4 regions of the Rhizobium sp. FG113 genome follow, and region 4 is predicted to be linked to each of the others. Evidence: predicted binding sites of a transcription regulator. Region 4 holds the regulator's gene; each other region holds the start of a gene.
The links. Region 4 encodes PhoB, which activates phosphate uptake and scavenging genes when phosphate is short. Its sites were predicted from a motif close to TGTCATNNANCTGTCAT; they were not measured.

Region 1 (5,467 bases), on a different contig from region 4:
CTATGTCGCGGGTGCCACCGACGAGATCATGGCGACGTTGCGTATCGAGGATACCGGGATCGGCATGCCGAAGGACCGGCTCGACCAAATCTTCGGCAAGTTCTCGCAGATCGATTCCTCCTCGACGCGGCGTCACGAAGGCACCGGGCTGGGATTGGCGATCACGGCGGGTCTCGTCGACTTGTTCGGCGGTTATATCGAGGTCGACAGCGCTGTCGGCGAAGGCTCGGTCTTCACCGTCACCCTGCCGTTTACAGTCGGCGCCAAGCGGGCGGAGCCGCGGCCGCTGCCGGTCAATGTGCGCGGCGCGCGCGTGCTTGTTATCGACGACAACGCGGTCAACCGCCAGATCCTGACCGAGCAGCTCACGCAATGGGGCTTCGATGGCGCGGCCGCCGAAGACGGTGTCGAGGGGCTCGCCATTCTCGAGGAAGCATCCGCACTCGGTGTTTCCATCGATGCGCTTGTTCTCGACTACCAGATTCCCGGCATGAACGGCGCCGATATCGCCCGCCTGCTGCGCGCCGACGAACGCTTCGCCGACCTGCCGATCGTCTTCCTGACCTCGATGGATATCTCGGGCACCGAGAAGGAATTCGCGGCGCTGAACGGCCAGGCGCATCTGATGAAGCCGGCCCGCGCCAACGTGTTGCGCAACACGATCGTCGATGTCGTGCGCACCAACAGGATCAGGCTGGCGCCGACGCTGCGCCCCGTCATCGAGGCGCCGCCGCTTGAGCCTGAATTGTTGCCGGAAGCTCTCAGCGAAAGAGCGCCGCCATCCTTCATCGACGTGCTCGTCGCCGAGGACAACGAGGTCAACCAGATCGTCTTCACGCAGATCCTGCAGGCGACAGGGCTGAACTTCCTCGTCGTCAAGAATGGCGAGGAGGCTGTCGAGGCCTGGGAAGCCTATACGCCGCGCATCATCATGATGGATGTGTCGATGCCTGTCATGAACGGCCACGACGCGGCGCGGCGCATCCGCGAGCTCGAGCGCGGCCAGGGGCACCGCGTGCCGATCATCGGTGTCACGGCGCACGCGCTCGACGCCGACCGCGATCTCTGCCTCGACGCCGGCATGGATGACTACATGGCCAAGCCGATCAGCCCCGAACTGCTGGAAGAGAAGATCGCGCTCTGGCTCGGCAAGGAAGGCCGCGCGAGCGGGGTTTCGCTGAGCTAGGCTAGAGTTGGTCTAGCTCTCGGCGCGCTTGACGCCGCACAGCATTTCGCGCTTGCCGGCGAAACCCGGACGACGCTCGACCGCGAAGCCGGCGGCGCCCAGATTGCGGCGGACGAAACCGGCTGCGGCGTAGGTCGCGAAGGTGCCGCCTGGGACAGTCTTCTCACAGACCAGCGTCATTAGCTCCTGCGACCACATGTCGGCATTTCGCGATGGCGCGAAGCCATCCAGATACCAGGCATCGAAACTCGCCTCGGCCGCCGCCACGCCATCGAGCGCCCGGCCGCAGACGACGCTCAGCGTGGTCTGCTCGTCGAGCTTCAAGGACACGATGCCCTCGGGCTGATCCGGCCAGGCCGAGACCAGCGCGATGCGCTCGGCGTCGATCTCCGGCCAGTGCGACAGCGCGCGGTCGATCTCGTCGCGCCGCATCGGGTAGAGCTCGAAGGACATGAAGTGCAGATGCTGGCCTTCCGCGCGCTTCAGCTTCCAGTTTCTGAAGGTCTCGGCGAAGTTCAGGCCGGTGCCGAAACCGAGCTCGCCAATCAGGAAGCTCTGCGCCTGAGCCCATCGCTCGGGCAGGCCGTTTCCGGCGAGGAAGACATGGCCGCATTCGAGGCGGCCGTCGGTCTGGCAATAAAAATGGTCGCCAAAGGCCGGCGAATAGGGCATATCGCCGTCGCGCCATTCAAGCGGCCGGTTCGCCATCTCAGCCTGTGCCAAATTAATCTGATCGGGATCGATGTCTGTCATGTCAACAGCCGATAGTCCGGCCTTGCCCTCGGGTCAATTGTCCACTGATCTGTTGATCGTCGGCGGCGGCATCATGGGGCTCTGGGCGGCCGTCTACGCCGAGCGGATGGGGATCGACGCGGTGCTGATCGATGCCGGCGTGCTTGGAGGCGGGGCGAGCGGCGGGTTGCTGGGCGCGCTGATGCCGCACATGCCGGACAAATGGAATTCGAAGAAGCAGTTTCAGTTCGATGCGCTGGTGGCGCTGGAGGCCGAGGTGGCGCGGCTGGAGGCCGAGACGGGCCTCTCAACGGGCTATCGCCGCTCCGGCCGCCTGATCCCGCTGCCCAAGCCGCATCTGCGCGATATCGCGCTCGGGCATTCCGGCGATGCCGACAGCCACTGGAATGCCGGCGAGCGACGCTTCCATTGGAAGGTGATCGATACGCCTGATGTATCCGGCTGGCCGGACGCTTCCGGTATGGAGGGGGGCTTCGTGCATGACACGCTGGCCGGCCGGGTGGCGCCACGGTCGCTGACGGGTGTGCTCGCAGCCTTTCTCCGCCGCGCCAGACATGTGCGCATCATCGAGAATTCAGCCCTTCGCGGCATCGATGCCGGACGCGGGGTTGCCGACACCGATGCTGGGCCGATCGCCTTCGGACATTGCATTATTGCGGCCGGTTACCAGTCGTTTCCGCTTCTGGCGCGCGACACGGCGGGCCTGACACAGCCGCTCGGGCAGCCGGTGAAGGGGCAGTCGGCGCTTTTGAAGGCGGATATCGATCCTGGCCTGCCGACCATCTTCCGCGATGGGCTTTATGTGGTGGCGCATGAGGGCGGGCATGTCGCGATCGGCAGCACCAGCGAGAATCGCTTCGACGCACCCTTTTCGACCGACGGACAGCTGGATGTGCTGGTCGAGAAGGCGCGGGCGCTGGTGCCCTTGCTGCGCAATGCGCCCGTTATCGAGCGTTGGGCCGGGCTGCGCCCCAAGGCGATCGATCGCGACCCGATGATCGGTCCGCATCCTGCGCATGAGAAATTGCTGGCGCTGACCGGTGGCTTCAAGGTCAGCTTCGGCCTTGCGCATCGGCTGGCCGAGGCGGTGGTGCATATGGCAACCGGCACCGCGATACCGTTCGCGGTGCCCGAGAGTTTTCAACTGATCAATCATATTCACGTCGCTTCACGCTAAAGTGCCTCGCGATCGCTTGAATTTTCTCGTTTCGCTTACGCTTTTCCGTTTTTCGCTGTCTAATCCTGAATTCAGCGGCCACTTTCGCGAGATATTTGGCAATTCACGTTAAACGTGAATTAGCACTCGCTGTCCTTCGTCAATCTGTCATGCAAATCGCCTATCTGCTTGCAAAACGGCGGCGCGCTGACGAGTCGCGCCTGGTGCCGACGGAGAAAATTGCATGCGATACGCCATATGCTTCACGCCCGCCGCGAATGACCCGCTGTCGCACGCGGCCGCCAATTGGCTCGGCCGAAACGTGTTTTCCGGCGAAATGGTGGAGCCCACGGCAATCCGAGGGCTCAGCATTCACGAGGTCGCCTTTCATACGGCGGTGCCGCGGCGCTACGGTTTTCACGGCGCGCTGAAGGCACCCTTCCGGCTTGCGGCCGATATGTCGGAGCCGCAACTCTTGCGGGAACTGATGCGCTTCTGCGGCACGCTGACGCCGTTTTCCATTCCGCGGCTCGAGGTCGCGCGCACCGGTAGCATCTTCAGCCTGGTGCCTTCGCTGCCCTGCGACAACGTCCAGTATTTGGCGTCCTCGATCGTGCAGCAATTCGACCAGTTCCGCGCGCCGCTCAGCGATGCCGATATCGAGCGAAGCGATCCGGATGGGCTTTCGGCGGCGCAGTTCGCCAATCTGCATCGCTGGGGATGCCCCCATGTGATGGACGAATTCCGCTTCCACATGCCGTTGACCGGTCCGGTCAGCCTGGTCGACATGTCGCGCATCGAGCGTTCGCTGCGCAGCGTTTTCGAACCGGTTCTCATCGATCCCGTGAAGATATCGAACGTGGCGCTGATGGTGGAAGAGGGCAATGGCGGGCCGTTCCGGGTGCATTCGCTGCATCCGATGGGCAAGGTCAGCGCGCGGCGCGAGCGGGTTCCCGTTCCGGCCTAAGCGATTGTGCCATAAAGGCAAAACTCTGTTGCGCAGTTTCCGTCTCGACATTCGCTCTTGAGGTGTTACCGTTCGCCGACTTTCTGGAAGGTGATTTCATGGTATCCGAGACTTACCCGCGCAATCTCGTCGGCTACGGCCGCAACACCCCCGACCCGAAATGGCCCGGCGGCGCCAATATCGCCGTGCAGTTCGTCATCAATTACGAAGAGGGCGGCGAGAGCTGCATTCTGGATGGCGACGCAGCCTCGGAAAACCTGCTGTCGGAGATCGTCGGCGCCGCTCCATGGCCCGGCCAGCGCAATCTCAACATGGAATCGATCTACGAATACGGCTCGCGGGCCGGTTTCTGGCGGCTCTTCCGGATGTTCACGGAGCTCAAGGTGCAGGCGACCGTCTATGGCGTCACGCAGGCCATGGCGCGCAACCCCGAGGCGGTGGCGGCGATGAAGGAAGCGGGCTGGGAAATCGCCAGCCACGGCTACCGCTGGTTGGAATACAAGGATTTCCAGGAAGAGCTGGAGCGCAAGCATATTCTGGAAGCCGTGCGGCTGCACACCGAACTAACAGGCGAGCGGCCCTATGGGATGTATCAGGGCAAGCCATCCGACAACACGCTGCGGCTGGTGCAGGAAGAGGGCGGCTTTCTCTACTCGTCGGACAGCTATGCCGACGATCTGCCTTTCTGGGTGAAGGGCGTGGATGGCAAGCCGTTCCTGATCATTCCCTATACGCTCGAAACCAACGACATGCGCTTTGCCACGCCGCAGGGCTTCAATTCGGGCGACCAGTTCTTCACCTATCTCAAGGACGCGTTCGACACGCTCTATGAAGAGGGTGAGGCGGGCAGCCCGAAGATGATGTCGATCGGCCTGCATTGCCGGCTTGTCGGCCGCCCGGGCCGCGCCGCGGCGCTGAAGCGCTTCATGCAATATGTGCTCGACCACGAGAAGGTGTGGATCCCGCGCCGCATCGAGATCGCCGAGCACTGGCACAAGCACCACAGACCGGAGACCATCTGATGATCGCACGCGACGAATTCATCTCCCGCTTCGGCGGCGTCTTCGAACACTCGCCCTTCATCGCCGAGCGCGCCTTCGACGACGGCTTCGTCGGCGAGACGCTGGATGTCGACCGCGTGCATACGGCGCTGGTTGCGATCTTTCGCGCCGCAAGCCCGGAGGAACGCCTCGGCGTTCTGCGCGCCCACCCCGATCTCGCCGGCCGCCTGGCGATCGCCGGTGAGCTGACGGAGGAGAGCAAAAAGGAACAGGCCGGCGCCGGGCTCGGCCGGCTGAGCCCTGATGAGCACCAGCGTTTCACCGAACTCAACCGAGCCTATGTCGAAAAATTCGGCTTTCCCTTCATCATCGCGGTGAAGGGTCTCGACAAACAGGCAATCCTT
Region 2 (5,467 bases), on a different contig from region 4:
GGCGCCTGACCGGCCGGTGCGGCCGGGGCCGGTGTTTGCGCTGCCGCGCCGGTCGCCAGACCAGCGGCAAGGAGGAGAGCGAGCGCAGAACGGCTTGCAGGCGTGCGGTGCATGGAGTGTATCCTCGTCATTGCTTGAATTGCTGTCGATGTCCCAAATGATTGTGACAGAAGCAAGAAAGAAAACGGGACGTTACTAAGAATTCCTATCCTTGGATACGGCCGCGACCCAGTTATTCCAGTTCTTCGCCGAACCCGCGAACACGTTAATGTCAGTCGGGCCCTTGATCCCGGGGATCACGCCGGTCGAGGTGTACTGCCAGAAGGCCCAGCGACGGTTGGCGTAGGTGACCTCGGGGTGTTTCGCGACGGAACGGACCCAGAAGTGATAATCCTGGAAATAGCCGTCGAGATTTTCGCGGTGGAAATCGACCGAGGTGTAGATGATCGGGCGCTTGCCGTAATAGGCCTCGAGCCTGTCCATGAAGCGCTTGATCTCCGAGCGCACGGTCTCGGGATCGGGGCGCGTGCGGCATGTCTTCGATTCCCCGTTCCACTCGACATCGAGCACCGGCGGCAGCTTCATGGATTCCTTCGGCACGTTGCTGATGAACCAGTCCGCCTGTTCGTCGGCGGACGAGCAGAAATAATAGAAATGATAGGGGGCGTGCGGAATGCCGACCTGGCGGGCTTCCTGCCAGTATTCGCTGAAGCGCGGGTCGATGCGGTCCTTGCCTTCGGTCGCCTTGATGAAGGCGAAGTCGACGCCCGACTTGCGCACCGTCTGCCAGTCAATATCGCCCTGCCACTTGGAGATGTCGATGCCGTGGATGGCGTTTTGCTGCGGATGCTTAGGCCCGAAATCCTGCGGATCGGTGTCCTGGAAGCGCATCTTCGGCTTTATCGAGGCGGTGGAGAGATAGTCATAGCCCGAGGAGGTGCAGCCAGCGAGCATGAGGGCCAAGGGCAATACGCATAACAGAAGCCGGCGCATGGATGTTCCGTCGTGAACCGAATGATCTTTTTGCCCCACAGCCTGACCTTCGAATTGACGCGTCCAGCGCTTAGATGCCCTCTCTATTCACCATATCAACGTAAAAAATCGGTTAGTTTCAAGCTAAATATTAGCGGGCCTTAATTATTATCGCGCGCCAGGCATAGCCGCCGCCGATCGTCTTGAAGATCAGCTGCGCATTTTCCTGGTCAGCCTTGGCCTGCAGGACGTCTCGCAGCGTCGCGCGCGGCGTGACGTGGAACTTGTCGAGCCAGGAGCGCAGCAGGGCACGGAACCAGCCGGGCAGGCCTTCCTGCTGGCCGAAATCGACGATGTGCAGCTGGCCGCCGGGGGCGAGTGCCGCGAGCGATGCGTCGATCGCGCGCTCCCAATCGGGGATCATCGACAGCGCGTAGGAGATCATCACCCGGTCGAAACCATCGACGCCGAAATCCCCGGCGTCAAAAGCCGTGGCGTCGGCGACGCGGAAATCGGCCGAGGTGTTCAGCCCCGCGAAGGTCTTGCGGGCCGAGATCAGCATTTCCTGCGAGATGTCGAGGCCGTAAAGCCTGGCCTCAGGATAATGCCTGTGGGCCAGCGCCAGATTGCGACCGGTGCCGCAGCCGACCTCGAGCAGCGTGGCGCCCTTGATAAGATCGAGATTGCGGATCGTCTGGTCGCGGCCGAGGAGATAGTATTTGCGCGTCAGGTCATAGATATGGCGCTGGTAGCGATACATGCCGTCCATGAGGTCGGCATGTTTCTCCGAGGGCGCGTCCACCGGGCTCATATCCGTCCGGCTCATGGCTTCTTCACATAGATGTGGAAGCCGCCGTAGATGGCCGAGCGGTCGAGCGCGGTCAGTTCGAGCGAGCGGTCCTCGAGATAGGTCCACTGGTCGCGGATGGCGGGCGAAAGGCGGCCTTCGATGATGCTCTTTTCGGCGGCGGTGCGGAAGATGACGCGGGCGCCGTCGCGGGCGGTGCGCGAAATTTCCGACCAGACGTCGTTCAGCTGCTGATCCGTCATCCAGTCCTGCGCGTCGAGCAGGATGTAGCGGTCGCGCGAGGCGGCGGGCTCGCCGGCAAGCAGTTCGGTGAAGCTTGCATGGTGGACGCTGACGCGGTCGACATTGGCGCGGATCGCCTCGTAGTGCTCCGCCTTCAGGTAGGTCGGCAGCGGACCTTCGCCTTCATCGGCATAGCGGCGGGCGAAAGCCTGCCAGGCGAAGTAGTTTTCCTGCATCGGGAAATGACAGGTGAGCTTTTCCAGACGATGGCGCAGAACCGGCGCGATCGAATTGTCGGCGGCGAGGCTTGCGAGCTCGTCATATTGCTGCGGCGGGATGCCGAGGCCGAAGAGCGAGCTCTTGCGGCTGGTGATCCAGCGCACGACAGGCTTTTCGAACAGAGGCGCGATCTTCTCGTCGAAGAGCTGGCGCTGTTCTTCCATCGTCTTCGCCTTGGCGACGCCGGTGAGATCGATGCCATGGACGCGGGCGAGAAGGTGGGCGGCGCCGATGAAGCGGCCGAGCAGGCCCGTCTTGTAGATGTTGCGATCGAAGACGGTGACGCGGCGGCGGCCGAACTTGCGGCCGTTCCAGTAATTGCTCGTCGCTTCATCCAGATTGGCCGACAGGAAGCGATCGAAGGCCTGGCTGTTGGCGGACTGGTTCGGCCTTGCCAGGAAGCGAACGAGATCGGCGTGAGCGGGAAGGTGGCGGAAGGCGCCGAGCTTCAGCTTGTTCAGCGCGATATGGTGCGGGTTGAGATCGACGACGTCGATCGAAGCAGGGCTCTGCGAGAGATAGGCGAGCATGTTGCAGCCGCCGGAGCCGATGGTGACGATGCGGTGATGCGGCTCGAGCTCCATCGCCTTCATGTCGAGATCGGGATCTTCCCAGATCTGCGGATAGACGAGGCCGGAAAAGAGCAGCCCGAAAAGACGTTCGGACAGGCCCTCTTTCGAAAAGGCCTTGTGGCGGAGAAGAGCTGCCTTGAGTTTCCGGTTCTTGCGGAAGCCGGCATCCGGGGCAAATTCCGTCATAAGTGAGTCTCTCAACATTTAGCGTTCAGGGCGTTTAACGCGGCGGCGCTACAGTTTGATGACGTTGCCTGTGGGCGGCCTTGGCTGTGGACACCTCGCGCAATTGGGAATGGCGAGCACTTGACGGGGCTTTCTAAACGACAATTTTCCTGCTTCTCTATCGGTTCGGAGGGGCGCTTATGGGACGTGTTCTGCGTATCTTGAAGACGGCGGCTGCAGGCGTTGCCGTCATCGTCGTTGCGGGTGCGGGCTGGCTTTATGTCAGGCCGCCGGAGTTGCTGAGGATCGGCGACGGCTATGCGGCGAAGATCGTCTGCTCGAATGTCTTCCTGGCCGGACGCGACGCGAATGCCGTGCTTGCCGAAGACGTCCAGGCGCCCGGAAATCCCTTGCTGCGGTTGATTCGCGTGCATGTCGATGAGGCCGGCAAGCAGGTGACGGCGCGCATCCTCGGCCTGTTTGCCGCCAATTATGCGATCTACCGCGATGGCCTCGGCTGCACGGCCGTGCCGGATGGCGATTTCGCCGCCGCTAGGAAGGCGGTGCCCGAGCCCGTCGTCACGAAGCCTTCCGAGGACGCAACCGTGCTGCCGATCGAAAACGATGCGGCGATCTCAGCGCTGCTCGCCGATCCCCGTCTGACCGGTGAAAACATGCGCGCGGTCGTCGTCGTCCATGATGGCAAGATCGTCGCGGAGAGTTACGGCAAGGGGTTTTGTCCGCAAACGCCATTGATCGGCTGGTCGATGACGAAGACGGTCAACGCCGCGCTCGTCGGCCGGTTGATGCTCGACGGCAAGATCGATGCCGGTGATGCCGGGCTGTTTGCGCAATGGCGCGACGACAAGCGGTCGCAGATCACGCTTGGGCAACTGCTGGGGATGGAGAGCGGCCTCAGGTTCAACGAGAACTACGGCACGGTGGCTGACGTCACCCGGATGCTCTATCTCGACGCGGACCAGACGGCGCTGCCCGCAAGCCTTGATCTCGACGACGATCCCGGCACGCAGTTCAACTATTCCAGCGGAACATCCGTCCTGATCTCCCGCATCTGGATGGATCGCCTGGGCGACGAGAAGCAGGCGATCGATTATCCGAGGACGGCCCTGTTCGATCCGCTCGGCATGTCGAGCGCGGTGTTCGAGGTCGATGCGCGCGGCACTTTCGCCGGCAGCTCCTATCTCTATGCGACGGCGCGTGATTGGGTGCGGTTCGGGCAGTTCCTGTTGCAGGATGGGGTCTGGAATGGCGAGCGGCTGCTGCCCGAGAGCTTCATGAGCATGATGCGCACGCCGACGGCATCTTCCGGCGGCATGTATTCGCATGGTCAGGCCTGGCTTCGCCCGCCCGGCAGCGGCAGGAGCGGGGAGACCGGCATTCCGGCCGACGCCTTCTGGCTGGAAGGGCATGACGGGCAGAGCATGGTGATCGTGCCCTCGGCCAGTCTCGTCATGGTCAGGCTCGGCCTGACGCCGAGCTGGCTCAGATACCGGCCGGAAATTCTGCTGAAGGAGATACTGGCGACGCTGCCGTCGCCGACCCGATCGGCGTCGGCCGATCCCGCTCATTAGAGCCTTTGGGGCTGTAGGGCTTAGTAGTTGCCGTGGGCGATGTCGTCCATGCCCTTGCGCTTGGCGTCGTAGTAGTAGCCGCGGGCGTAGAGCCTGACGGCGTTGTCTTCGCTGTTGTCGGACACCAGCCATGCGCCGCGCAGATACTTCGCGGCATATTTGATGTTGGTTTCGGCGTCGAACAGGCCCTCAGGCTGGCCGTCGTAACCCATCGACTTGGCGGTGTTGTACTTGATCTGCATGAGGCCGAAGTAGCCGCGCTTGTTGTAGGCCTTCGGGTTGTACCGGCTTTCGCGATGAACGACGCGGTGAAGCAGCGTCGCGGGAACCTTGTAGATCTGCGAATATTTATCGATGATCTTGGTGATCGCGCTCTTTTCGACCGTCGGCGCGCCATCGTCGTCGCTGTCATTGTCGCTGAACATCGGCGGCGCGGTCGGCGGGTCCATCGGGCCCGATGTGTCGAAGCCGTAGTCCATCATCGAATGCGGCGTGGTGTCGATCGCCGAAAGGGCGGCAATGGCATTGTTCTGCGGGCTGGCGGCGAAAGCGAGCTCGGTCGACGGTGCGCCCGGTCGTGGTGTCGGCACCACGGACTGGATCGCGGTCATTTCAGGCGTCAGCGGGATCTGGCCGTAAGCGGCTGGCTGCAACTGCGCTGTCTGCTGTGCCGAATCGACTGCTGGCATTGCGGCGGTTGCGACGGACGCAGCGGTCTGGTCGCCGCCGATCTGTGTTTCCGGTGTGCCTTCGCCGGCTGGAATGGCCGCGAACATCGCGTCTTCGCCGGGCTTCGGGGTAGGGACGACGACCTGTTCGGCCATCAAATCCGCCTGGGATGTGTATTCGACGCTCGA
Region 3 (5,467 bases), on a different contig from region 4:
TGGCGCCGACAGGCACGATCACGGCGTTCTTGACCTGCTGCGCCTTTACGAGGCCCAGCACTTCGGTGCGATAATCCTCGGCGCGATCCGACCAGCGAAGGCCGCCGCGCGCCACCCGGCCGAAGCGCAGGTGAACGCCCTCGACCTCGACGCCGTAGACGAACATCTCCCGGAACGGTTTCGGCGCCGGCAGGCCATCGATCAAATGCGGATCGAGCTTGAAGGCCAGCATCGCCTTTGCGGAACCGTCGGGATTGCGCTGGAAGTAGTTGGTGCGTAGCGTCGAGTCGACCACGTTGACGTAGCGACGCAGGATGCGGTCGTCATCAAGGCTTGGAACGTCCGACAGCGCGGTCTCGATCCTGGCGTGAAGATCTGTCGCCTTCTTGATCCTGTTCTTCTCGGTCAGTTTCGGGTCGAGGCCATCGTGGAACAGGCGGAAGATGAGCGAGGAGATAGCCGGGTATTTATCCAGCGTCGTCGCGATGTAATCCTGCGAATAGGCGATACCAGCCTGGCGCAGATAGCGCGAGTAGGCGCGCAACACGCTTGTTTCGCGGGCCGACAGGCCGGCCGAGATGATCAGGCGGTTGAAGTTGTCGTTGTCGATGACACCGGCAAAGGCGAACAGGAAGGCTTCTTCCAGCGCGGCTCCATGCTGCTGCAGATCGATCTCGGCGCCGCTTTGGGCTTCGAGTTCCATGTCATGCAGCACGACCAGCTTCTCGCTGCCGTCGGCCAGCGTCACGTTGATGTCGAAGGTGCCTTCGCTGATGACGCTGAAGCCGAGATTCTCGAGGAGCGGAACGCGGCGGGAGAGCGCGAGTTGGCCATTGAAGTGGAAGATCTTCAGGCAGAGCAGCGACACGCCGTCCTTGAGGCGCGTGTAGAATTCGATGCGGATCTGCTCGCCCGTCGCGCAGGCGACGATGTCGGCGAAGTCTGCGAAGGTTTCCTCTGGCGGGAAGAGATCCTGGTAGGCGTTGCTGACCTTGATCTTGGGCGCCTTCGGACCGGCAAGCATTTCGAAGCGGTCGTCCCAGCGGGCAGTGATCGCGCGGATCGCTTCTTCGAGCTTCGCCTGAGGGATACGCGGCGTCTTTCCGCCGGAGCGGCCGATGATGAAATGGACGCGGGCGACGCCACCTTCGGGGAAAGCCGGATAGTAGGCCGAGACGCGGCCGTCATAGATGGTCTTGAGGTAGGTGCCGATTTTCTCGCGGACGATCGAATCATATTCCTCGCGCGGCACGTAAACGATAACGGAGACGAAACGATCGAAGTGATCGATGCGCGGCAGCACCCGCACACGCGGTCGGTCGGTGAGATCGTTGATCTGTTCGGCGAAGGTGGCGAGTAGGGTAGTGTCGATCTGGAAGAGATCGTCGCGTGGGTAGGATTCCAGCGTGTTGTCGAGCATGCGGCCGGAATGGCTCATCGGATCGAAGCCGAAATGCTCCTTCACCTTCTCCACCTTCGAGCGCAGCAGCGGGATGTCGGTTGCGAGCGACGTATAGGCCGTCGAGGTGAAAAGGCCGACAATGCGCAGTTCGCCGGTGACATTGCCACTCTCGTCGAAGCGCTTCACGCCGACATAGTCCATATAGGCGCGGCGGTGGACGACGGATTTGACGTTCGCCTTCGTGACGATCAGGAACTCCGGGCCATCAAGGAAGGCGAGGATTTCCGGCGTCGTGGTGACGGCATCGCGGCCTGTCCGGAGCACCAGGACATCCGGGTTGGAAAGGATGCCGAGCCCCGTGCCCTTGTCGCGCTCGACCTTCGCATCCGAGCCCTTGCCGGAATAGACATATTCGCGCATCCCCAGAAGGGTGAAGTTGGCGTCGCGTAGCCATGTGAGGAACGCGACCGCTTCATCGCGATCTGCCTTGCGGCGGCCGACATTGCGCGACGACAGTTCGTCGATGGCGGTGCCGAGCTTGTCCAGCATCGGCTTCCAGTCGGAAACCGACAGGCGCACCTGTTCGAGGACGATTTCGATCCGCTCGATCAGATCGGCGGACTGCGCCGGGGTGAGTGGGGCGAGGTGTAGCTGAATGTGGCTGACGCGGTTTGCCGGCTCGCCCGGCATATCCGGCGAATAGAGTTCCGGCGGGTGACCTGGCTGCATGACGAGAATGGGATGAACCGCCATGAAAAGATCGCGGTAACTGCTCGTCACCTCACCCATGACCGATTCGTAGAGGAACGGCATGTTGTGATCGGTCACCGACAGGACCGATACCGCCACGCCATCCGGTTCCACATTGTCGAGCGAGGTGACGGTGACACGCGGCGCATTGCCGGTCCAGGCGGCGAGTTCGGCCGCGCAGTGGACGGCGGAAATCGCCAGCATTTCAGGCGTGTAGGATTCAAGGTCATCGCCGCTGGCGCGTCCGAAGAGAATATCCGGCGCGAGATAGTGCTCGCCCATTGCCGTCGCGATCTTGTTCGCGCTCTCGATCTGCTTTTCCCGTTTCGGATTGTTTCGAGCAGCCATTGACTGTGTCCCCCATTTTCTCGATTGCGCGCAGGTTAGCAGAAGGTTTGACAGAAAAATTGCTAAAATAGGGACGTCGATCGCAGTTTTCGTGCGAATTTAGCCGGCATGTCGTCAATTCTGTAAAAAATGATCCGAATATGATTTTCGTCGCCAGAAGTTTGATCACGTCCGAATGAAGAGTTGTTGACAGTCGCGCAGCAAAAAGACGATCAACTGAGGATCGGAACCCGGATCGGATAAACATGTCGCAGAATGCAGCAGGCACGGTGATCGTCATATCGAGCCACGTCGTTCGTGGATCGGTCGGCAATCGGGCGGCGGTGTTCGCGCTCGAGACGCTCGGCCACCAGGTATGGGCGCTGCCGACCATCGTTCTACCCTGGCATCCGGGCCACGGCCGTTCGACGCGGCTGACCTTCGCGGAGGCCGATTTCGACGCGGCGATCGACGATCTCATTCGCGCGCCGTGGATCGGCGAGGTCAAGGCGGTGCTTTCGGGCTATTTCGGCAATGCCGCGCAAGCCCGCTCCGTCGGCCGTCTGATCACCGCGCTCAGGGAGCAAAATCCCGATCTGTTTTACGTTTGCGATCCCGTGATGGGCGATCTCGGCGGGCTTTATGTTCCCGAGGCGACGGCCGAAGCAATCCGGGACCATCTGATCCCGCTGGCATCGCTGGCGACCCCAAATCGCTACGAACTTGCCTGGCTGTCCGGCGCGCCGCTGGAGAGCAATACCGAGATCATGGAGGCGGCACTCGCCCTTGGGCCCGCTCGCATGCTGGTGACCTCGGCGGTGCCGATGATGGCTGGTGGAACGGGCAACCTCTATCTTTCCGGGCGCCACGCGCTGCTTGCCGAGCACCGGTTGATCGACAATCCGCCAAACGGCCTGGGCGATCTTCTCGCCGCGCTTTTCCTATCGCGGCTGCAGTCCGGCATGGAAGACGAAAAGGCGTTGCAGCTGGCGACGGCCAGCGTCTACGAGGTGCTGGCTCGGGCGGTGAAGCGCGGTAGCGATGAGCTGACGCTCGCAAACGACGCCTCCAGCCTGTCGACGCCAATGGCGATGGTGCAGATGCGGCATCTGATGCATCCGGCGCAGCGGCGAAAGAGCTAGCGGTCGCGCCGTTAACGCATTTGGCGCTGCGATATTGATCTTGCATCGCTCACGCTGTAATCGAAGATCATGCAGCGTTTTCCAGATACACTTCTCGACGGCTATCGCAACTTCATGAGCGGGCGTTATGCCGACGCTCGTGACCGATACAGGACGTTGGCGGAGCACGGGCAGAGCCCGAGCACGCTGGTCATTGCCTGTTCGGACTCTCGCGCGGCACCGGAGCTCATCTTCGATTCCGGGCCCGGCGAGCTCTTCGTCGTGCGCAACGTAGCCAACATGGTGCCGCCCTACGAGCCTGATAGCAATTTCCATGCGACCTCGGCTGCGCTCGAGTTCGCGGTTCTGGCCCTGAAGGTCACTGATATCGTCGTCATGGGGCACGGTCGCTGCGGCGGTATCCGCGCTGCGCTCGATCCCGATGCCGAGCCGTTGTCGCCCGGCGACTTCATCGGTCGCTGGATGTCGCTGGTGCGGCCGGCGGCTGAGCAGATCCAGAGCAACGACGTGATGACACCCGGTGAACGCCAGACGGCGCTGGAGCGTGTGTCGATCCGCAACTCGATCGACAATCTCCGCACATTTCCGGAGATCAAGGCGCGCGAAGAGGCTGGTGACATCCAGCTTCATGGCGCCTGGTTCGATATTTCGACCGGCGAATTGTGGGTCATGGACGCAGAAACGCGCGACTTCATTCGCCCTGACGTCTGACACGATAATCCGAGCCAAGCAAAAAGGCGCTGCGGTTTCCCGCGGCGCCTTTTTCATTTCATCATCAGGTGTGGATCAGTTCGCATCGATCTGCTGGCCGATATAGGCGATCGCCTGCTGATAGACCGTTGCAGCGTTCCAGCCCGAGATGGCTGCGAAGTTCGGCTCTCCCGGCTGGTAACCGGCACCCGGACGCCATCCGTGGCCCTTCAGGAAGTTCGCGGTCGAGGCCAGCGCGTCGGCGCGTGAGCCGACCATGTCGACCCGGCCGTCACCATCGCCATCCGCTCCATAGAGCACGACGTTGCGCGGGAGAAACTGTGTCTGACCGATTTCGCCATGGGCTGCGCCGCGCGCCTGCGGGCTGAGGAAGCCTTCGCCGACGAGCTGAAGCGCTGCGTAGAGCTGGTCAGTGAAATAGGCGGTACGGCGGCAATCGAAGGCCAGCGTGGAGACAGCGGACATGGTGTGCTGGGTGCCCATGTAGCTGCCGAAACCGGTTTCCATGCCCCAGATCGCGATCAGCGGGCCGGCCGGAACGCCGTACTTGCGTTCGATGTTGGCAAAGAGCGCCGCATTGGCGCGCTTCATGCCCTTGCCGCGCGAGATGATGGCCTGGCCGCCGCGCTTCTGCATGAAGGCGTCGAAGGAGAGCTTGAAGCTCTTCTGTCCGCGGTCGGCGGAAATTGTCGGTCTGTTGTAGACGACGTTGGCGAAGGCCTTGTCGAGAACGGAACGGCTGACGCCGTTTGCCGCTGCTTCCTGCTTGAAGGCAACCACCCACTGGTCGAAGCCCGCGCTGGTGTTGCTGCACTGTGGTGCCGCTTCAGCCGTTGCCGGAAGTGCCTGGAACATGGCGAACACTGCCGCCGCTGCCAGCAAAAGTCTTGTCTTGCGCATCGAATACCCCGATCTCGATCAGCCTAGCCTTCAGCCGGACTGGAGCCCGCTATTGGCAACGTTGTCACGACCATTCATTTGACGAGCGCGAGATGCCGTCTGACATCCCGCGCCCCTGAATAAGCCTTAACTTAAGTAACGGGCTTAACAAGACATGGTTAAGAAAATATTCAAGCAGCCTGCTTGCGTGGCTTCACAAGTCCGCGATTGACGAGCAGTTCGGCGATCTGGATCG
Region 4 (5,467 bases):
GAGTGCCACGTCGCTGACGTGCTGCAGGAAGCCTTCCTCAAGGATCACATCGAGCACGGCATTGCCGACAGCCATGGCAAGCGGGTTGCCGCCATAGGTCGAGCCATGGGTGCCGGCCTTCATGCCGGAGGCTGCTTCAGCCGTTGCAAGGCAGGCGCCGAGCGGGAAACCACCGCCGATGCCCTTGGCGGCGGCCAGAATGTCCGGCGTTACGCCCAACCGCTCATAAGCAAAGAGCTTGCCTGTACGGCCGACGCCGGTCTGAACCTCGTCCAGGATCAGAAGCAGGCCGTTTTCATCGCAGAGCTGGCGCAGCGCCTTCATGAACTCCACGGTCGCAGGGCGGATACCGCCCTCACCCTGTACCGGCTCGATCAGGATGCCGGCCGTGGCATCGGTGATCGCAGCGCGAACGGCCTCGATATCACCGAAGGGAACCTGGTCGAAACCGGGTGCCTTGGGGCCGAAGCCTTCGAGATACTTCTCCTGGCCGCCGGCAGCGATCGTCGCCAGCGTGCGGCCGTGGAAGGCACCTTCGAAGGTGATGATGTGGAAGCGCTCGGGATGGCCCTTCGAATACTGGTAGCGGCGCGCGGTCTTGATCGCGCATTCCAGCGCCTCGGCGCCGGAGTTGGTGAAGAACACCTTATCCGCGAAGGTTGCATCCGTAAGCCGCTTGGCGAGGCGCTCCTGACCGGGGATCTCGTAAATGTTGGAAAGGTGCCAAACCTTATCGGCCTGATCCTTCAGTGCTCCGACGACATGCGGATTGCTATGGCCGACGGAGGTCACGGCAACGCCCGCGCCGAAATCGAGATATCGCTCGCCAGTTTCGGTGATCAGCCACACGCCCTCTCCTCGCTCGAACCGCAGCGGGGCACGAGAGTAGGTATCATAAAGCGGCGCGGCTTCAGCCATGGCGCGATCTCCTGTCATTCGCTCAATAATCGCCCGGACTCCGGCTAAAAAGCGGGTGCCCGGAAATGAAAAATGCCGCCTTTCGGCGGCGAGGGGCACTATTGTCTTTTCGCAGTGCGATGTCAACAAAACTGAGCTTTTGTCGCATGCGTCAAGCAAGCATCGGGGTGCCGGTGAGCTATCAACAGCTAATGTTGCAGAAATGACTCTCTCACCCAGCAAGTTGGGGAAAACCGAGAAATCGATTCGCCGCGATTCAACCGACTCTTGTCACGGAGTCGCCCTCACTCTAGGTTAAAACTCAATTACTAGACTGCATGCGGCGGAACTAGTCACCAAAATCGAGCAAGCGTTTCTTGGTCCGGACACGTCCGTGCCATGGGTGAGGGATTCTGCCTACACCAACGCAATAAGGCGGAGACAGGGCATGAACTGGACAGACGAGCGCGTTGAAAGACTGAAGAAGCTTTGGGCCGAAGGCCTGAGCGCCAGCCAGATTGCGGCACAACTTGGCGGTGTAAGCCGCAACGCCGTCATCGGCAAGGTCCACCGTCTGAACCTGCCTGGCCGCGCCAAGGCCGGCGGCACGACGACCGCGACCCGGGCGCCGAAGCGCCCGGCGGTTTCGACGCCCCGCCCCGCCAGCAACTTCAATTCCGCACGCATCTCGCCAAGCCGCGCCGTTGCCCGCCCGCAGGGCGCAGTGGCTCTCAAGGAAGAGATGGACATCGATGCGATCGAGGAAGTCCGTTACCGTCCGGCTTCCAACGTTGTCGTTCCGATCTCGCGCCGCCTCGGCCTTACGGAACTGACCGAGCGTACGTGCAAGTGGCCGGTCGGCGATCCGCTGACGGATGACTTTCACTTCTGCGGCTGCGAGTCCCCTGACAACTCGCCATACTGCACCTACCACCAGCGGATGGCCTACCAGCCGGTCAACGAGCGCCGCAAGGCCGCCAACCGGGTCGCATGACCCGGAAAGCCGGATAAGGAACACAAGAAAACGGGCCCTCGCGGGGCCCGTTTTTCGTTGGATCGGATGAAATGGAAGCGCCTTACGCTTCCATCGAATAACCAGCGCCGCGAACGGTGCGGATGACATCCTGCATGTTCGAGAAGTTGAGCGCCTTGCGCAGGCGGCCGACGTGAACGTCGACGGTGCGCTCGTCGACATAAATGTCATGGCCCCAGACGCCATCGAGCAGCTGCGAGCGGGAGAAGACGCGGCCGGGCGACGACATCAGGAATTCCAGGAGGCGGAATTCGGTCGGTCCGAGGCGGACTTCGCGGCTCTTGCGGTGAACGCGATGGGTTTCGCGATCGAGCTCGATATCGCCGCACTTCAGCAACGAGGAGAGCACTTCCGGCTTGGCGCGGCGCAGCATCGCCTTGACGCGGGCGACGAGCTCAGGCGTCGAGAACGGCTTGACGACATAGTCATCGGCGCCGGTCGACAGGCCGCGAACGCGTTCGCTTTCCTCGCCACGGGCGGTCAGCATGATGATCGGCAGGCGCTCCGTCTCCGGGCGCATGCGCAGGCGACGGCACAGCTCGATGCCGGATACGCCGGGCAACATCCAATCGAGGATCAAAAGGTCCGGCGTGCGTTCCTGCAACCGGATCTCGGCCTCGTCACCGCGAAGGATGGTATCGACTTCGAAGCCTTCGGCCTCAAGGTTATAGCGAAGAAGCACGCTCAGTGCTTCTTCGTCTTCAACGACTGCTACTCTTGGGATCATTCGTCTCGGTCTCCTGGGGGCGTGGGTCCGGAACGCTTATTCCGTGACCGCGCCGACGGTGTTGGCGGTGTCGTCCTTCGGACGTTCGCCTTCCGGCTGGGCGCCGGTAGCCATGTAGTAGATGGTCTCTGCGATGTTGGTGGCGTGGTCGCCGATGCGCTCGATGTTCTTGGCGCAGAAGAGAAGATGCGTGCAGCTGGTGATGTTGCGCGGATCTTCCATCATGTAGGTCAGCATCTCGCGGAACAGCGAGGTGTACATCGCGTCGATTTCCTCATCGCGCTCGCGGATCGACTTGGCGCGGTCGGCAACGCGGCTGGTGTAGACGTCGAGAACTTCCTTGAGCTGGACGAGCGCCAGTTCGGAGAGATGCTCGAGGCCACGGGCGAGCTTGCGCGGAACGCCGGTGCTCTGGACCGCGATGACGCGCTTGGCAGTGTTCTTGCCGAGATCGCCGACGCGCTCGAGATCGGCCGCGATGCGGATCGAGCCCATGATTTCGCGAAGATCGGCAGCCATCGGCTGGCGGCGGGCGATGGTGATGATCGCCTTCTCGCCGATCTCGCGCTCGGCGTGATCGAGGATCACGTCGTCGGAGATGACCTTCTGGGCGAGCGAAGTGTCGCCGTTGACGAGCGCGCGAACAGCGTCGCCGACCATCTGTTCCGCGAGGCCGCCCATTTCGGAGATGCGGCGCGTCAGGAACTTGAGATCATCGTCATAGGCGGAATAGATATGTGTCGATGCCATGGGGCTTATCCTTGAATGTCCTGAGGTTTACCGGTTTCGGAGATCAGCCGAAGCGGCCCATGATGTAATCCTGGGTGCGCGGATCATCCGGGTTGGTGAACATCTTGTCGGTATCGTTCTCCTCGACGAGGTTGCCGAGGTGGAACATGGCGGTGCGCTGCGAGACGCGGGCTGCCTGCTGCATCGAATGCGTGACGATGACGATCGTGTAGGCTTCGCGCAGCTCGTGGATGAGCTCCTCGACCTTGGCGGTCGCGATCGGGTCGAGCGCCGAGCAGGGCTCGTCCATGAGGATGACCTCGGGGCTGACGGCAATCGCGCGGGCGATGCACAGACGCTGCTGCTGACCACCCGAGAGGCCGGTGCCGCCTTCATGCACGCGGTCCTTGACTTCGTTCCACAGGCCGGCGCGCTGCAGGCTCTGCTCGACGATGACGTCCATGTCGGCCTTCGCCTTGGCGAGACCGTGGATGCGCGGGCCGTAGGCGACGTTTTCGTAGATCGACTTCGGGAACGGGTTCGGCTTCTGGAACACCATGCCGACGCGGGCGCGCAGTTCGACGACGTCGATATCCGGATCGTAGATATCATCGCCATCGAGCGTGATCTTGCCGGTGACGCGGCAGTTGTCGATCGTGTCGTTCATGCGGTTCAGGCTGCGCAGGAAGGTGGACTTGCCGCAGCCCGACGGACCGATGAGAGCCGTCACGGTGTTTTCGCGGATGTTCAGCTTCACGTCGAAAAGCGCACGCTTCTCGCCGTAGTAAACCGAGACGTCCTGGCCGATCATTTTATACGGAATGGTATTCATCTTCTGGTCTAGCGCCTTCTCAACTGCTGCTTCCGTCAACATGTTCATGATGTTTACTCCGTTTACCAGCGGCGCTCAAAGCGACGACGCAAGAGGATGGCTCCGAGGTTCATGACGATCAGGAACAGGAGCAGGACGATGATGGCGCCGGACGTGCGCTCGACAAAGGCGCGTTCGGCTTCGTTTGCCCACATGTAAACCTGCACCGGCAGAGCCGTGGAGGGATCCATCGGGGTGGCAGGCGCATTGGCGACGAAGGCGACCATGCCGATCAGGAGCAGCGGCGCGGTTTCACCGAGCGCGTGCGCCAGACCGATGATGGTGCCGGTCAGGATGCCAGGCATTGCCAGCGGCAGAACGTGGTGGAACACCATCTGCATCTTCGAAGCGCCGAGGCCGAGAGCGGCCGCGCGGATCGAAGGGGGCACGGCGCGCAGCGCTGCGCGGGTGGCGATGATGATGGTCGGCAGCGTCATCAGCGTCAGCACCAGACCGCCGACCAGCGACGCGGAGCGCGGCAGACCTGCGAAGTTGATGAAGACGGCGAGACCGAGCAGACCGTAGACGATCGAAGGAACGGCCGCGAGGTTGTTGATGTTGACCTCGATCAGGTCGGTCAGCTTGTTCTTCGGCGCGAACTCTTCGAGGTAGATCGAAGCAGCGACACCGATCGGCAGCGACAGGGCAAGAACGATCAGCATCAGGTAGAGCGAGCCGATGAGGGCGACGCCAAGACCTGCGGCTTCCGGACGGCTGGAATTGCCGTTGACGAAGAGGCCGGTGTTGAACTCCTTGTGGAGCGTGCCGCTGGCCGCCATCTGCTGCATCCAGCCGACCTGGCGGTCGTTGACCTTACGGTTCTTCTCGTCAACTGTCAGGTCGATCTGGCCCTTGTTGGCCGAGTCGATATTGGCGTCGGCAAGAAGCGTGACGTTGACCGTCTTGCCGATCAGCGACGGATCGGCGACGACCATGTCGCGGAGCACGATCGGGGCGCCCTTGGAGATCATCGCGGTGGCGTCGCGGACTTCAGGACGGCTCTGGGCGTTGATGCCGAGCGTCTTGACCATGGCGTCGCGGATCAGCACCGGATAGTTGGCGGCGATCAGCACCGACGGGTCGGTGGCGCGCTTGTTGTTGGGGTCGAGCACCTTTTCGGAGAACTCGATCGGCAGAGTGATCGAGGTCTGCGCGAAGGCCGTGTAGCCCTGACGGATAACCGTCGTGAGCAGGATGGCCAGGAAGATCA

Region 1: the regulator PhoB is predicted to act here: its motif matches at 3,251-3,267, upstream of ACODTZ_RS31420 (DUF1045 domain-containing protein).
Region 2: the regulator PhoB is predicted to act here: its motif matches at 3,087-3,103, upstream of ACODTZ_RS15090 (BtaA family protein).
Region 3: the regulator PhoB is predicted to act here: its motif matches at 2,676-2,692, upstream of ACODTZ_RS19545 (NAD-glutamate dehydrogenase).

What each region holds. Positions count from the first base shown of each region.
Region 1 is NZ_JBMDKV010000022.1:50,882-56,348, reverse strand. It holds gene ACODTZ_RS31435 (PAS domain-containing hybrid sensor histidine kinase/response regulator) at 1-1,186, shown strand, start outside; gene mnmC2 (tRNA (5-methylaminomethyl-2-thiouridine)(34)-methyltransferase MnmC2) at 1,199-1,939, opposite strand; gene ACODTZ_RS31425 (NAD(P)/FAD-dependent oxidoreductase) at 1,938-3,116, shown strand; gene ACODTZ_RS31420 (DUF1045 domain-containing protein) at 3,340-4,062, shown strand; gene puuE (allantoinase PuuE) at 4,161-5,084, shown strand; gene uraD (2-oxo-4-hydroxy-4-carboxy-5-ureidoimidazoline decarboxylase) at 5,084-5,467, shown strand, end outside.
Region 2 is NZ_JBMDKV010000005.1:52,461-57,927, reverse strand. It holds gene ACODTZ_RS15105 (lytic murein transglycosylase) at 1-113, opposite strand, end outside; gene ACODTZ_RS15100 (glycoside hydrolase family 25 protein) at 196-993, opposite strand; gene ACODTZ_RS15095 (class I SAM-dependent methyltransferase) at 1,124-1,798, opposite strand; gene ACODTZ_RS15090 (BtaA family protein) at 1,795-3,039, opposite strand; gene ACODTZ_RS15085 (serine hydrolase domain-containing protein) at 3,219-4,610, shown strand; gene ACODTZ_RS15080 (transglycosylase SLT domain-containing protein) at 4,631-5,467, opposite strand, start outside.
Region 3 is NZ_JBMDKV010000008.1:137,651-143,117, reverse strand. It holds gene ACODTZ_RS19545 (NAD-glutamate dehydrogenase) at 1-2,500, opposite strand, end outside; gene pdxY (pyridoxal kinase PdxY) at 2,746-3,621, shown strand; gene ACODTZ_RS19535 (carbonic anhydrase) at 3,691-4,332, shown strand; gene ACODTZ_RS19530 (lytic murein transglycosylase) at 4,408-5,232, opposite strand; gene ACODTZ_RS19525 (aspartate-semialdehyde dehydrogenase) at 5,403-5,467, opposite strand, start outside.
Region 4 is NZ_JBMDKV010000002.1:522,377-527,843, reverse strand. It holds gene ACODTZ_RS09745 (aspartate aminotransferase family protein) at 1-918, opposite strand, end outside; gene ACODTZ_RS09740 (GcrA family cell cycle regulator) at 1,346-1,891, shown strand; gene phoB (phosphate regulon transcriptional regulator PhoB) at 1,974-2,657, opposite strand; gene phoU (phosphate signaling complex protein PhoU) at 2,694-3,407, opposite strand; gene pstB (phosphate ABC transporter ATP-binding protein PstB) at 3,451-4,266, opposite strand; gene pstA (phosphate ABC transporter permease PstA) at 4,281-5,467, opposite strand, start outside.